Linked DNA regions of Limnospira fusiformis SAG 85.79. Each later gene encodes a partner of the first gene's protein in a complex. Links are inferred from orthologs where the notes say so. Each region holds a gene or a part of one and is shown on either strand. Other genes may lie near its edges. The genes, in order: uvrB and pcrA.

The links.
Region 2: the proteins of uvrB (region 1) and pcrA are in contact, whole or in part, in a crystal structure (PDB 7EGT), measured with the Thermus thermophilus proteins. The link is inferred for Limnospira fusiformis SAG 85.79 from one-to-one orthologs. Residues at the interface, in WP_096411307.1 of Thermus thermophilus: Glu23, Leu25, Arg26, Asp27, Gly28, Glu29, Arg30, Phe31, Arg55, Glu326, Asp327, Phe328, Glu379, Ser382, Gln383, His398, Gly400, Arg401; in WP_096412145.1 of Thermus thermophilus: His654, Arg656, Phe657, Gln666, Asp668, Glu669, Lys680, Arg681, Leu682, Ser683, Lys685, Tyr686, Ala687.

Annotation. Positions count from the first base shown.
Region 1 is NZ_CP051185.1:1,665,860-1,672,550, forward strand. The notes cover bases 2,653-5,627. They hold uvrB (excinuclease ABC subunit UvrB), read left to right. Parts: upstream 2,653-3,128; coding sequence 3,129-5,126; downstream 5,127-5,627. Other genes in these bases: HFV01_RS07930 (histone deacetylase family protein), read left to right, coding at 2,653-3,050; HFV01_RS07940 (MATE family efflux transporter), read right to left, coding at 5,372-5,627. In the rest of the region: gyrA (DNA topoisomerase (ATP-hydrolyzing) subunit A), read right to left, coding at 1-1,922; more of HFV01_RS07930, read left to right, coding at 2,124-2,652; more of HFV01_RS07940, read right to left, coding at 5,628-6,691. UniProt on the Escherichia coli protein: The UvrABC repair system catalyzes the recognition and processing of DNA lesions. A damage recognition complex composed of 2 UvrA and 2 UvrB subunits scans DNA for abnormalities.
Region 2 is NZ_CP051185.1:1,072,844-1,079,587, reverse strand. Bases 2,521-5,548 are described here. They hold pcrA (DNA helicase PcrA), read left to right. Parts: upstream 2,521-2,878; coding sequence 2,879-5,218; downstream 5,219-5,548. Other genes in these bases: HFV01_RS05180 (hypothetical protein), read right to left, coding at 5,221-5,548; HFV01_RS05190 (hypothetical protein), read left to right, coding at 2,549-2,803. Outside these bases: HFV01_RS05205 (peptidylprolyl isomerase), read left to right, coding at 1-1,106; HFV01_RS05200 (hypothetical protein), read left to right, coding at 1,200-1,433; HFV01_RS05195 (hypothetical protein), read right to left, coding at 2,270-2,446; more of HFV01_RS05180, read right to left, coding at 5,549-6,189; HFV01_RS05175 (lytic transglycosylase domain-containing protein), read right to left, coding at 6,326-6,744. UniProt on the Escherichia coli protein: A helicase with DNA-dependent ATPase activity. Unwinds DNA duplexes with 3'-5' polarity. Translocates on single-stranded DNA with 3'-5' polarity. Initiates unwinding more efficiently from a nicked substrate than double-stranded DNA.

The DNA.
Region 1 (6,691 bases):
ATGCCATTAGAACGGATATTGTTAAAAGCGGAAAGGGCAGTTTTTTTGATGTAACCCCCCTTAGTTAGCATCACCAAATATTCATCGTTACTAAATTCCCCAACCGCCACCAAAGAGGTGATTTTCTCATCCCGAGGAATTGGTAACATTTGCACAATCGGAACCCCCCGAGCGATGCGGGAGCCGATAGGTATTTGATAGGCTTTTAAACAGTAAGCAACCCCCCGTTCAGTAAAGAACATAATACTGTCATGGTCGCAACAACTCAAGAAATGTTTAACCCCATCATCCTCCTTCATTTTAGTTCCAGATTTACCGCGAGTGGCGCGATTTTGAGCCTCAAAAGTATTAACGGGCATCCGTTTAATGTACCCTTGTTCAGTGAGAAGAATAATTGCTTTTTCATTAGCAATCAAATCGGTATCTTCTAGCTCACTTTCTTCGAGTTCAATTTCGGTCCGTCGGGGTGTGCCGTGACGTTGTTTAATTTCTTGAGCTTCCTGTTCAACAATTTCTAAAATCCGTTCTCGGCGATTTAAAATATCGTTTAGGTCAGCAATTTTCGCCAAAAGTTCTTGATGTTCTTGTTCAATTTTCTGAGCTTCCAAGGCGGTTAAACGTCGCAGTTGCATTTGTAAAATAGCATCAGCTTGTGGTTCAGAAAGTCCGAACCTTTCGATTAACTCCTGTTTAGCTGTAGGGCTATCAGCAGCATGGCGAATTAGGGCAATAATTGCATCAAGATTATCGAGAGCAATTAATAGTCCTTGCAGGAGGTGATCACGTTCTTCAGCTTTGCGTTTTTCATATTCAGTACGCCGCCGGATAGTGTCGATGCGGAAGTCTAGGAAAACATGGAGATATCGCTTGAGGGTAAGCAATTCTGGTTTTCCGTTAACTAGGGCTAACATATTAGCGCCGAAGTTGGTCTGAAGGGGAGTTTGTTTATAAAGGTTGTTGAGAACCACCCTAGGATAGGCATCTCGTCGGAGTTCCACGACGATCCGCATCCCTTCACGATCGCTTTCATCTCGGATATCTGATATCCCCTCCAGGCGCTTCTCATTCACCATTTCGGCGATTTTTTCGATTAAAGCGGCTTTATTGGTTTGGTAGGGTAACTCAGTGATGATAATAGCTTCCCGGTCTGGTCGTCCTCGGTGTTCAATGGTTTCAATTTGGGCAACTCCCCGCATGGTGATAGAACCCCGTCCGGTGGTGTAGGCTTCCCGAATACCAGACCTTCCGAGAATTTTCGCCCCGGTCGGGAAGTCAGGACCGGGAATATAGCGCATTAGTTCAGTATCAGTAATTTCGGGGTTATGAATTAGCGCGACTAAGCCATCGACTAACTCATTGAGGTTATGGGGGGGGATGTTAGTTGCCATTCCGACGGCGATACCGGAGGAACCGTTGAGCAACAGTTGAGGAATGCGGGCCGGAAGCACTAGGGGTTCTTGTTGGGAACCGTCAAAGTTATCGCCAAAATCTACGGTATCGGAGTCGATATCCCGCAACATGGCTTCGGAGGTCAGGTAGTGCAGGCGACATTCTGTGTATCGCATGGCGGCGGGGGGGTCATTATCGACAGACCCAAAGTTCCCGTGACCTTGAATTAGGGGCGATCGCATCGAAAATTCCTGGGCCATCCGCACTAGGGCATCGTAGACGGCTGTATCACCGTGGGGGTGATATTTCCCCAGAACCTCCCCTACCACCCGGGCGCACTTCCGAAAGGGGCGATCGGGCATTAGGCCTAGTTCATTCATGGCATACAGGATGCGACGATGGACTGGTTTAAACCCATCCCTGGCATCTGGCAGCGCCCGACCTACAATGACGCTCATGGCGTATTCGAGATAGGATTGCTGCATCTCGTTCCGCAAATCCGTTGGGATAATTCGGGATTCGGAAGCGCTCATAGAATTTAAAACTCCATTAATATTGCAAAAACCGTCGCTTTTTTGTGAAATAATTCAGATCAAATAAATTGATTTTCGATTATTATTTGAAAAGGCGCGACTAGGCTATAAAATTATAGCATACTTTGCACATATTTTCGATGGGAATCCCTCTCGGCCCTATTGCCTTTTTGTCCCCTGTTGTTAGCCCCGGCACGGTCAATGTTAACTGTTATCTACTCTGACGAATTTCTGGAACACAAAACGGGTTTATTTCATCCAGAACGACCCGAACGCCTCAAAGCGATCGTCCAAGGTTTGCGGGCCACCCCCTGGCGTGACCAACTGACTTGGTTATCACCCACTCCGCTAAAAGAACGCCACAGTCTGATTATGCAAGTCCTCAAGGCTGTTCACACCGACTCCCATATTGACAGGATTAAAAATATTGCCAGTGCTGGCGGCGGCCATCTTGACGGCGATACTCCCATTTCTGAGGAGAGTTACCAGGTGGCGCTATTGGCGATCAGTGCTTGGTTAGATGGTGTCGATCGCACTTTGACTACCGCCAGACCTAGTTTTATTTTAGCCCGTCCCCCCGGACATCATGCCGAAGCGGGTCGGGGGATGGGTTTCTGTTTGTTTTCTAATGCGGCGATCGCTGCTCATTATGCCATTCAACAGCCAGGAGTCAATCGAGTTGCTATTCTTGATTGGGACGTTCACCACGGTAACGGAACCCAAAGCCTGGTCGAAAATCACCCCCAAATGGCTTACTGTTCCCTTCATCAGTCCCCCTGTTATCCCGGAACTGGCTACCCCCAAGAAAAAGGTCAATATAATAATGTTTTAAATATCCCCATGTCTCCAGGTAGTACCATGGCATTATACCAGCCAGCTTTTGAAAATCAAGTGATCCCTTTTTTACAAAGTTTTCAGCCAGATTTATTAATTATCAGTGCTGGATATGATGCCAATCAAGCTGACCCCTTAGCCAGTATTTCCTTACAACCGCAAGATTTTGGGATATTTACAGATTATTGCTGCCAAATAACTACAAAAATTGTGTTAGGATTAGAAGGGGGATATGATTTGAAAAGTTTGGCGGATTCGGTAGTGGCAACTATAGAGTCCTGTTTAAATCATTAATCCCTCCCAGTCTGGTCAGCCATTAACTCCCACAACAACCAACTATCAGATATGATCGGAATCATATCAAATTGAACTATGGTCAAATTTGAGTTAAAAGCACCCTTTCAACCTACAGGAGATCAACCATTAGCGATCGCCCAATTAATTCAAAGCATCAAATCCGGTCATCCTAAAACCACCCTCTTAGGCGCAACTGGAACCGGAAAAACCTTTACCATTGCCGCCACCATCGCCGAATTAGGTCGCCCCACCCTAGTCCTCGCCCACAACAAAACCCTCGCCGCCCAACTCTGCAATGAACTGCGGGAATTTTTCCCTAACAATGCCGTTGAATACTTTATCAGCTATTACGACTATTATCAACCGGAAGCCTATATTCCTGTCTCCGATACTTATATAGAAAAAACCGCCTCAATTAACGATGAAATTGATATGCTGAGACACTCAGCTACTCGGTCTTTATTTGAAAGGCGAGATGTAATTGTTGTAGCTTCCATTAGCTGTATTTACGGGTTAGGAATACCCACCGAATACCTGAACGCAGCCATTCCCCTACGGGTGGGAGAAGACCTAGACCAACGCCAACTTTTGCGAGACCTAGCCTCTATTCAATATACCCGCAATGACACGGAAATCACTCGCGGACGCTTCCGAGTTCGCGGAGATGTCTTAGAAATTGGACCCGCCTATGAAGACCGTATAATTAGGGTAGAATTTTTCGGGGATGAAATTGATGCAATTCGTTATATTGACCCCGTAACCGGAGAAGTCTTACAGAGTTTAGACACATTAAATATATACCCCGCCCGCCACTTTGTGACACCGGGAGATAGGTTAGATGCTGCTTGTGATGCTATTGCTGCTGAACTTAAACAACAGTTAGCCGAATTAGAAAAAGCTGGTAAACTTTTAGAAGCCCAACGCCTAGATCAACGCGCTCGCTATGACTTGGAAATGCTGCGAGAAGTCGGATATTGTAATGGTGTGGAAAACTACTCTCGTCACCTCGCTGGAAGGCTTCCCGGTTCTCCTCCTGAGTGTTTGGTGGACTATTTCCCGGATGATTGGTTATTGGTGGTCGATGAGTCTCATGTGACGGTTCCTCAAATTCGGGCTATGTACAATGGCGACCAAGCCAGAAAAAAGGTGCTAATTGAACATGGTTTTCGTCTTCCTAGTGCGGCGGATAATCGACCCTTGAAATCTGAGGAATTTTGGCAAAAAGTTAAACAGTGTATTTTGGTCTCGGCGACACCAGGAGATTGGGAAATTGCACAATCTCAAGGTCAGGTGGTTGAACAAGTTATTCGACCAACGGGGGTAGTTGACCCGGAAATATTTGTCCGCCCAACCACAGGACAGGTTGATGATTTAATCGCTGAAATTCAAGAGAGAATCCCCAGGAATGAACGGGTTTTGGTTACGACTTTAACTAAGCGTATGGCGGAGGATTTAACTGAGTATTTGCAAGAGAGGGGTATTCGGGTCAGATATCTACATTCGGAAATACAGTCGATTCAGCGCATTGAGATTCTTCAGTCTTTACAAGAAGGCGAATTTGATGTGTTAATTGGGGTGAATTTATTGCGGGAAGGTTTGGATTTACCACAGGTGTCTCTGGTGGCTATTTTTGATGCGGATAAGGAAGGTTTTTTGCGGACGGAAAGGTCCCTTATTCAAACTATTGGGAGGGCGGCGCGCCACGTTCGCGGTCAGGCTATCTTGTATGCTGATAATATGACTGACAGCATGAGGGCGGCGATCGCCGAAACTAACCGACGGCGAACAATTCAGTTGGAGTATAATCAAAAATATGGCATTACCCCTAAATCTATTCACAAAACTTCCAGTAATGCCATTTTGGCGTTTTTGGATGTCTCCAGACGCTTAAATTATCAACAAATTGATCTGCCTTGTCCACAGGTGGATGATTTACCCTTGGAAGAAATACCAACTTTAATTCAACAGTTGGAGGTTCGCATGAAGCAGGCGGCGCAACAGTTGGAGTTTGAGGAGGCGGCTCAATTTCGCGATCGCATTCGCATTTTACGCGATAAATTAGTTGGTCGTTAATTGATTTTTAGGACTCAGCGGCTGGGCCAAAAAAAAAATTTTCTGGGCGGCCCCCGCGCTTTTTTTTTCAGAAAACCCTATCTTTTTGGGGGAGTCCGTGCTATACTATAGGATAATGGGAATAGTTGCGAAAATATTATTTTTGCTTACATCCCATTATGTAACATACTCCTATCATAGCCGACTAGCGCCGCCCTGTCAACCCCTTTTCACTTGGGCGGCCGGGCCATTTTTTTAAAAAAAAGCTATTCTAGGACAACTGGATCAGCCGATCGCAATTGCCAAGTTTTGCAAGTCCAAAAATAAGCGCCAATACCGACAAGTAAATTAGCAATACAAGCGGCGACAAAAATGCCTTTAACTCCCCACCAGAGACTACCCAAATAAGCCAAAGGAACATAAAGTAATAACATCCGGGTAATAGTCATCATCAAAGATGGTAAAGGCTTACCCAAAGCATTAAAAGTAGAACTAGCGATGAACATGAGACCCATAGTTCCATAACTAACGGGAACGAGGGTGAGGTAACTAGCAGCGATCGCGACTACATTGGGATTTTGATCAAAAGCGGTAGCGATTTGTTCAGAACTAGCAGCCAAAATAAGAGTTAATAGGACTCCCCAAAATATACAAAACAGGAAAGACTGTCGGATAGCAGTGTGTACGCGATGATAAAGTTGAGCGCCCCAATTTTGACCAACAAAAGGACCAATACTAGCAGAGAGTGCCATAATCACAATTAAAGCGAAAGCCTCGACTCGGGTAGCAATACCAAAACCAGCGACGGCTTCGGCACCCTCTGTAGCGACCAAACCTGTAACGACGGCGGTAGAAATAGGGGTAATCATATTGGTTCCGGTAGCGGGAATACCAACATGGAGAATTTGTCGCCAGTCGGACAATAGGTCTTTGGGGGTGGGAAGTTTCCAGAGGAGCATTTTTTCGCGGAAATGCAGGAATAAGACGGAAGCGATTAAAGTGGTAGCACGACCGATAACAGTAGCGATCGCGGCTCCCCGCAGTCCCATGGCTGGTATAGTAGCAAAGCCAAAGATAAATATCGGGTCAAGGATAATATTAACGACAGCAGCGACAGTCATAATCACACTAGGAACGAAGGTATTACCCGCCGCGCGAATGGCGCTAGTCCCGACCATAGGAACCACCAGAAAAATGACACCCCCATACCAAATGGTCATATACTCGCGGATAAATGGCAAGATATCAGGACTGGCTCCCAAGGCTTGAAACACGGGATTAATGGTGCTGATACCGAGGACGACTAAGACACTAACCATAAGCAGAGACAGACTGAGAGAGTTAGTGGTGAGGCGGCGGACGCGATCGCGTTCTCCCTCCCCAATAGCCCTAGCAATGACAGAAGCAGCGCCTATCCCCAGTCCCATAGATACGCTTCCTAATAGGGTGACTACTGGAAAGGTAAAACTCATCGCGGCTAGTTGTCGGGTTCCCAACTTAGCGACGAAGTAGGTATCTGCTAGGCTAAAGGCAATAATGGCAAACACTCCCCAAATCATTGGTAGAGTGAGGTTAATCAGGGTAGA
Region 2 (6,744 bases), 590 kb from region 1 along the record:
TTCCCCCTAACTTATTAGGAACTGGTGGATTTATTGACCCAGCTACAGGACAAGTCCGCAATGTTCCCCTGGAAATTATACCAGAAGGTGCTACCGAACCTATCTACAGCCAAACCTTTCAACAAGCCGGAATTACAGTTCCTCCCGTATTAAGAAATGTCCAGGGTTCGATCGCTATGGCGCGGTCAGGTAATGACCCGGACTCAGCCTCTTCTCAATTTTACTTTAACTTAGTTGACTCTCCCGGCTTAGATGGTGATTATGCCGTTTTTGGTATGGTAATGCAAGGGTTTGATGTCATTGACCAAATTCAACAAGGCGATCGCATTCAAGACGCGGAAGTTTTTGCTGGGATTTTACCAACTCGCACCTCTAATCTAATCACTGATGTACCACTTTTAAATGGTTTCATTAACACTCTTAACCGCGCCAGCTTACCCTTATCTTATGCCTTTCCAAGGGATTTGGATGCTGATAATGTCATCGAAATTACCCAGGAAATTAGCCAACAAAACCCTAAAGGAGTTTTCGCCGGGGGTGGTAATGATTTAGTGATTGGCTCAGAAATTGATGATGTAATTAATGGCAACCAGGGTAATGATACCATCTATGGCGGCGCTGGTAATGACCTGATTTGGGGTGGTCAAGGTGATGACCTCCTCTTTGGTAATGATGGTAATGATATCATCAACGGAAATCGGGGAAATGACACTATCTATGGCGGCGCTGGTGATGACTTTATTCGCGGTGGACAGGGTGATGATTACTTGTCTGGAGATGCTGGAAATGATATTCTCATTGGTGATTTGGGTGCTGATACCCTCGTCGGTGGTGAGGGTGCTGATACTTTTGTTTTAACCCATGCTGATGCTACCATTGATCAGGCTGATCTGATTCTCGATTTTAACCTCGCTGAAGGCGATCGCATTGCGGTAGTCGGCGATATTGACCCATCAGTATTAATCCTTAATTCAGTGGGTAATGATACTCATATCCTTCTCCCAGAGGGGGGTATTTTCGGAGTCGTTCAAAATGCACAACCTGATCTAGTTAGACAAGGACTATTTACCCTCTCACCCCAAGATTTAGCCCTGACTATTGGCTAATTTCTTACCCTAGGGAACTGTATTTTTATCTTATCAGTCTAGTTCCCTAGATTACTAAATACTATTACCTACCCTTCCTCACCAGTTAAAACTATGTCACCATTATCTTTAATTCCTCTGGCGATCGCTTGTATTTCTGTTTGGGTCAGCCTCAGTCACCACGGACACTGGTTTGATGAACTTCCCCGCCTTCTCGCCGCCGTCATCGCCACTATATCATCAATGTGGTTTTTTGTGATTATTCCCTGGCCGGTTAAACTTAGTCTAATTCTGTTAACCTTAATTGTCGGTAACTTTTTGCTCAAAAAACAACTAGGTCTTAGATAGCAATAAATACTCAATCAATATCGCATCTTTTCCCGTCCCGTCAAAAATTCGACAACAGCAATAGCGCCCTAACTCATTCCCCAGGGACATCCTCTCGTTGATTTAGACTATCTGGAGGTGAACTGAAACCATATCCAGTTGCATTGCTCCCATCGTCGCTATCTGAGGAAATATAAGGAACCTTTGTGGGCGCTACTACCGCGTTTTGACGAAACAGAGTTTAGAGTGAACAGCTTAGAATACCTCCTGGTTGACCGAGTGATTCCCTCGAATAAATCTAGTTTGGCTGGAGTTACATCGAAACTAACAAAGTTAAGTGCATAGCTCCCATCGAAAAAGTAGAGGAAATATCAGAACCCTATAGAGGGGCTGCTCTCAAACATGACAGACTCGAAATGAAACAGTGTTTTACCTCCTGATTTTCACTACATTGGCGATGAACAAGTTTGGATTCGTTCTAGTCCTCCTTTTAGATATAAAACCGACAGATTGAACATCGCTTTTGGTATCTGTCAAAGAAGCCTGTTTGACTTCAATTACTACTTTAGCACTATTAAATATAAGTGCAAGCATATTAAACCAAACTTAACAATTTAATGAGTGACACAATCTAAATATATTAAATTTCGTTAAAAATATTCTCTATTTTCCTGGGTATAGTATCCTGTGTCTTTTTGTCTGTAGGGGTTTGACAAGATTTTACTTAATAAAGTTGACCATTTTTGAGAAACCATTGTATTGACACGGAATCTGGTATAATGAGTTGTTTGTCTATAAATAAATGGCTAAATTTAGCGGGCAAATGTAAAGAGAATGTTACAATAGGGGGATTAATCCTAAGCCGAATCTAATGATGCACCCGCTGGACCAGGAAATCGAAGCAACTCGGAAGCAAATTTTAGCCCTAGAAAGGGAAAAAACCCAGATCCAGATTCACGCATAGGCAAATCACCCCAGAAATCACGCCAGAGAATAGCTCTCCAGAAGCGATCGCCATAGCCTACCGAAACCATGCGCGAGAAACCGCCCACCAGTCAGCAGAGGTCAAAGGTATAGAAGATGCGATCGCCGCCCTAAAAATCCACCTGCGCCATAAACAACAGCAATTAGAACAATTGAGACGCAGCCAGCCTACAGAAGAACAACTAGAAGAAAGCCGCCAGCAAGCGAAACTACACGCCGATCGCATAAACCAACTATCCAGGGAACTCCAAGCGGAAGCGAAAGCCCTGAAAGCGATCGCCGATGAAATCACCCCCCTCTACTGGCAGGTGTACCATAAGCCCTTTATTACCGGATTTAGCAATATTTCCGTCCCCCAGGTGCGTTCTGATGGGGATGTTTGGACAATTCTCAATAAACTTGTCTGAAGTCCCAAATCTATGGTAATGGTATACGATGAATACTACCCCCCTTTTGTTAAAGGTTAAGCGATCGCAGCCACTATGGAATCCGTAGACTTCCTAACTTCCCTCAACTCATCCCAACGCCAAGCCGTCGAACACTTCTGCGGTCCAATGTTAGTAGTTGCTGGCGCAGGTTCCGGTAAAACTCGCGCCCTCACCTATCGGGTAGCCAACCTGATCGACAATCATAAAGTCAACCCCGAAAATATCCTAGCCGTCACCTTCACCAACAAAGCCGCTAGAGAAATCAAAAACCGGATCGAGTCAATTTTTGCCCAACAGCAAGCCCAAAAACAATACCAGAAACCCCTATCAGCCTTAGAACCCGCTACCCAAACTCAACTGCGATCGCAAATTTACCGGAAACTCACCAAACATCTATGGATGGGAACCTTCCATAGCCTCTGTGCGCGGATTCTTCGCTACGATATCAACAAATACCAAGATGAAAAGGGCCGTCAGTGGAAACCTAACTTCTCAATTTTTGATGAGTCAGACGCACTAGCCCTAGTTAAGCAAATCGTCACCAAAACCCTCAACCTAGACGACAAAAAATTCGACCCCCGCAAAACTCGCTATAAAATCAGTAACGCCAAAAACCTGGGATTGTCTCCCCAACAATACCTACAGGAGAACCCCGACTATCAGGGGCGAGTAACTTCGGAAGTCTATAGTTTATATCAAGATGCCCTCGCAGCTAATAACGCCCTAGACTTTGACGACCTAATTCTCGTCCCCGTCGCCTTATTTCGCCAAAACGAACAAGTTTTAGCCTACTGGCATCAAAAATTTTGCCATATTCTAGTTGACGAATATCAAGACACTAACCGCACCCAGTATGACCTGATTCGCCTATTAACAACCAATGGAGAAGCACCGCCATCTTTTCACAATTGGCAGAATCGGTCTATTTTTGTGGTGGGGGATGTAGATCAGTCTATTTATTCCTTCCGAATGGCAGACTATCGGATTATGCTGGAATTTCAACAAGATTTTGGCGATGGTTTACCGGATGATGACAGCCGCACGTTAATTAAACTAGAAGAAAACTACCGATCGCGAGAAAACATCCTAGAAGTAGCCAACCATCTCATTCAAAATAACACCACCCGCATTGACAAAATTCTGCGCCCTACGCGATCGCCTGGTGTTCCGGTCTGCTGTCATAAAGCCGATGACGAAATGGCAGAGGCTAACTTTGTAGTTGATAATATCAGAACCATTATCAACCAAAACCCCGAAATCGGCTTCGGTAGTTTTGCCATTCTCTATCGCACCAACGCCCAATCTCGACCCTTTGAGGATGTATTACTGCGTGAAAATATACGTTATAACATTGTCGGCGGGCTAAAGTTCTACGATCGCCGAGAAATTAAAGATGCCATATCTTATCTTCGCGTTATTGCGAACCCCGCTGATAGCGTCAGTTTGCAAAGGGTGATTAATGTACCTCGGCGCGGTATTGGTCGCACTACCATAGACGGCTTAAATAATGCCGCCCAACAGTTAGGGGTTCCCCTCTGGGAAATTATTAGTGATCAAGACTCCGTTAATACTATTAGCGGACGCGCCGCCAAATCTGTTAATCGCTTCGCCCAAATGATTCAATCTTGGCGCGCGCGCCTAGAAACTACCACCGCCCTCGAAATTTTAGATGGCATTCTGGAAGACTCTGGCTATTCCCAAGACCTCAAACAACAAGGCACTGATGAAGCAGATAACCGCCTAGATAACTTGCGGGAACTCTGTAACGCCGTTTCCCAATTTCAGGAAGAACAGGAAGATACCAGTTTACAGGCTTTTTTAGCCAGTGCATCCCTATCCTCAGATTTAGATAATCTTCAGGAAGGAGAAGAAGCCGTTTCTCTGATGACCCTACACTCCGCTAAGGGGTTAGAATTTCCCATTGTCTTCCTAGTGGGTTTGGAAGAGGGACTATTTCCCAACTTCCGCAGTATTAACGACCCTCTCAGTTTAGAAGAAGAACGGCGACTTTGCTATGTAGGCATCACCCGCGCCCAGGAACAGTTATTTATTACCCACGCCAGGGAAAGGCGTTTGTGGGGGTATCGCGAACCTTGTGTTCCTTCCATGTTCCTAGGCGAATTACCACCAGACCTAGTGCAGGGATATAAACCTTTGACCCGTCGCCAAGCAGCCAAAACCACCACCAAGAATAAAAAAGCCAAGGGGACTACCAAGAAAAGTCCCCAAGAGTGGAATGTGGGCGATCGCGTTTTACACCGCAGTTTTGGTGTTGGTCAAATCACCCACATTTTCGGAGATAAGCAAGGTAAGCTATCTATAGCCGTTAAATTTCAGGGTTCTAGCCCCAAAATTCTTAATCCTAGTGTAGTACCTTTAGAGTCCCTAGATTAGGCCTAGAATATGCCCAGAATATTCCATATACTGCGGGTATACACATAACCCACCCCTAGCATCACCCCTACTTCCGTAGTCTCTCTGATGTAGCCTACATTAAAGCGACCCGTCAAGATGAAACTGTAGGAAATTGGTACGTCAACACCCGTCATAAACAGGGGACCGAAGCTAAAATCGCTATTGAATAGGTCCGCATAAATGATGCCAGCACCTATAAACGGAGAGGCAACTATACCCCCTGTATCTACCCGCATGGGGAAGCTATAGGTCAAAGCCGTGACACTAGCACCCTCACCAATAAGCACGCCGCCAGTGTGCAAAGATAGATTCTCAGAATATCCCGCTTTACTTAAAGTGCCGCCGCCTCCCTTACCCAAACCAGAAGCATTCCCGGTAACGCCAATATTACCCCCAACCGCAAAATAGCTGAAGTGGTTACTCAAGCGGCGGTTATTCCGGTCAGCCGCGCGGCGAGGATTATCCTGCCAGGATTGAGCTATGATATCATCCCCTAAGATATCATCCCCCAAGGCTATCTCTTCAGCAATGCGCCATTGTGGTTGTATGGCTACCACATTTAAATCAATTGCATCGGTAGAAGGGCTATTTTCGTTGATTTCTGACAGATACTGAGGAGTTTCTTGGCTATTAGTATTAACTAATTCCGCGATGGTTTCAACTTCTGGGTTAGTATTAACTACTTCCGCAATGGTTTCAACTTCTGGGTTAGTATTAACTAATTCCGCAATGGTTTCAACTTCTGGGTTAGTATTAACTAATTCCGCGATGGTTTCAGGAACTGCTAATTGAGATTCTAAGTCTTGGGCTAAACTCAATAAATTTTTGTTAACTGGTGTTTCCTCTGATTCCTGAAAGTCTTTAATAGTCCCCGCCGCCAAAACTTGACTACCGCTCAAGGCTACGATCGCAAAACAAGCAAGAGCAACCGACTGTTTAAAAATGGTCATACTGGCCCCTCACAACATTCAGCTAGGAATAACGGAATCATACACCATCTTGCCAGGAAGGGAGAACCAAAATATATTTTTCTTATTAATTCTGGACTCTCCCCTCTCGCAGATTAACAGTCAGCCCACCATAACTTTAGTCAAATCTATCATTAAAGGTGCGGATATGTTCTGCCAACTTTTGAGAAATTTCTGGGTTATAAATCCTGAGATAATTCCAGTAATTTCCAAACACAGATTTCACATAACCATAGGTTTCAGGATAGGGGATTTTATCGATAAAGTCATCAGGATCATTAAAGCCAAACCGCCTTACCCAATTAGCTACCGCACCCGGACCGGCATTATAACTCGCCACAGCCAACAGTGAATTATTGTTATATTCTCGGTGGGTAAAATCAAAGTAATAAGTTCCCAAATTTACATTATCTTCAACATCTTCTAAAGAGTAGTTAGTCAGTTGAATTTTCTGGGCTACTTCTGCCCCGGTTTCGGGCATTACCTGCATTAATCCAGTCGCGCCAACCACTGACTTAATTGAAGGCATAAACCGCG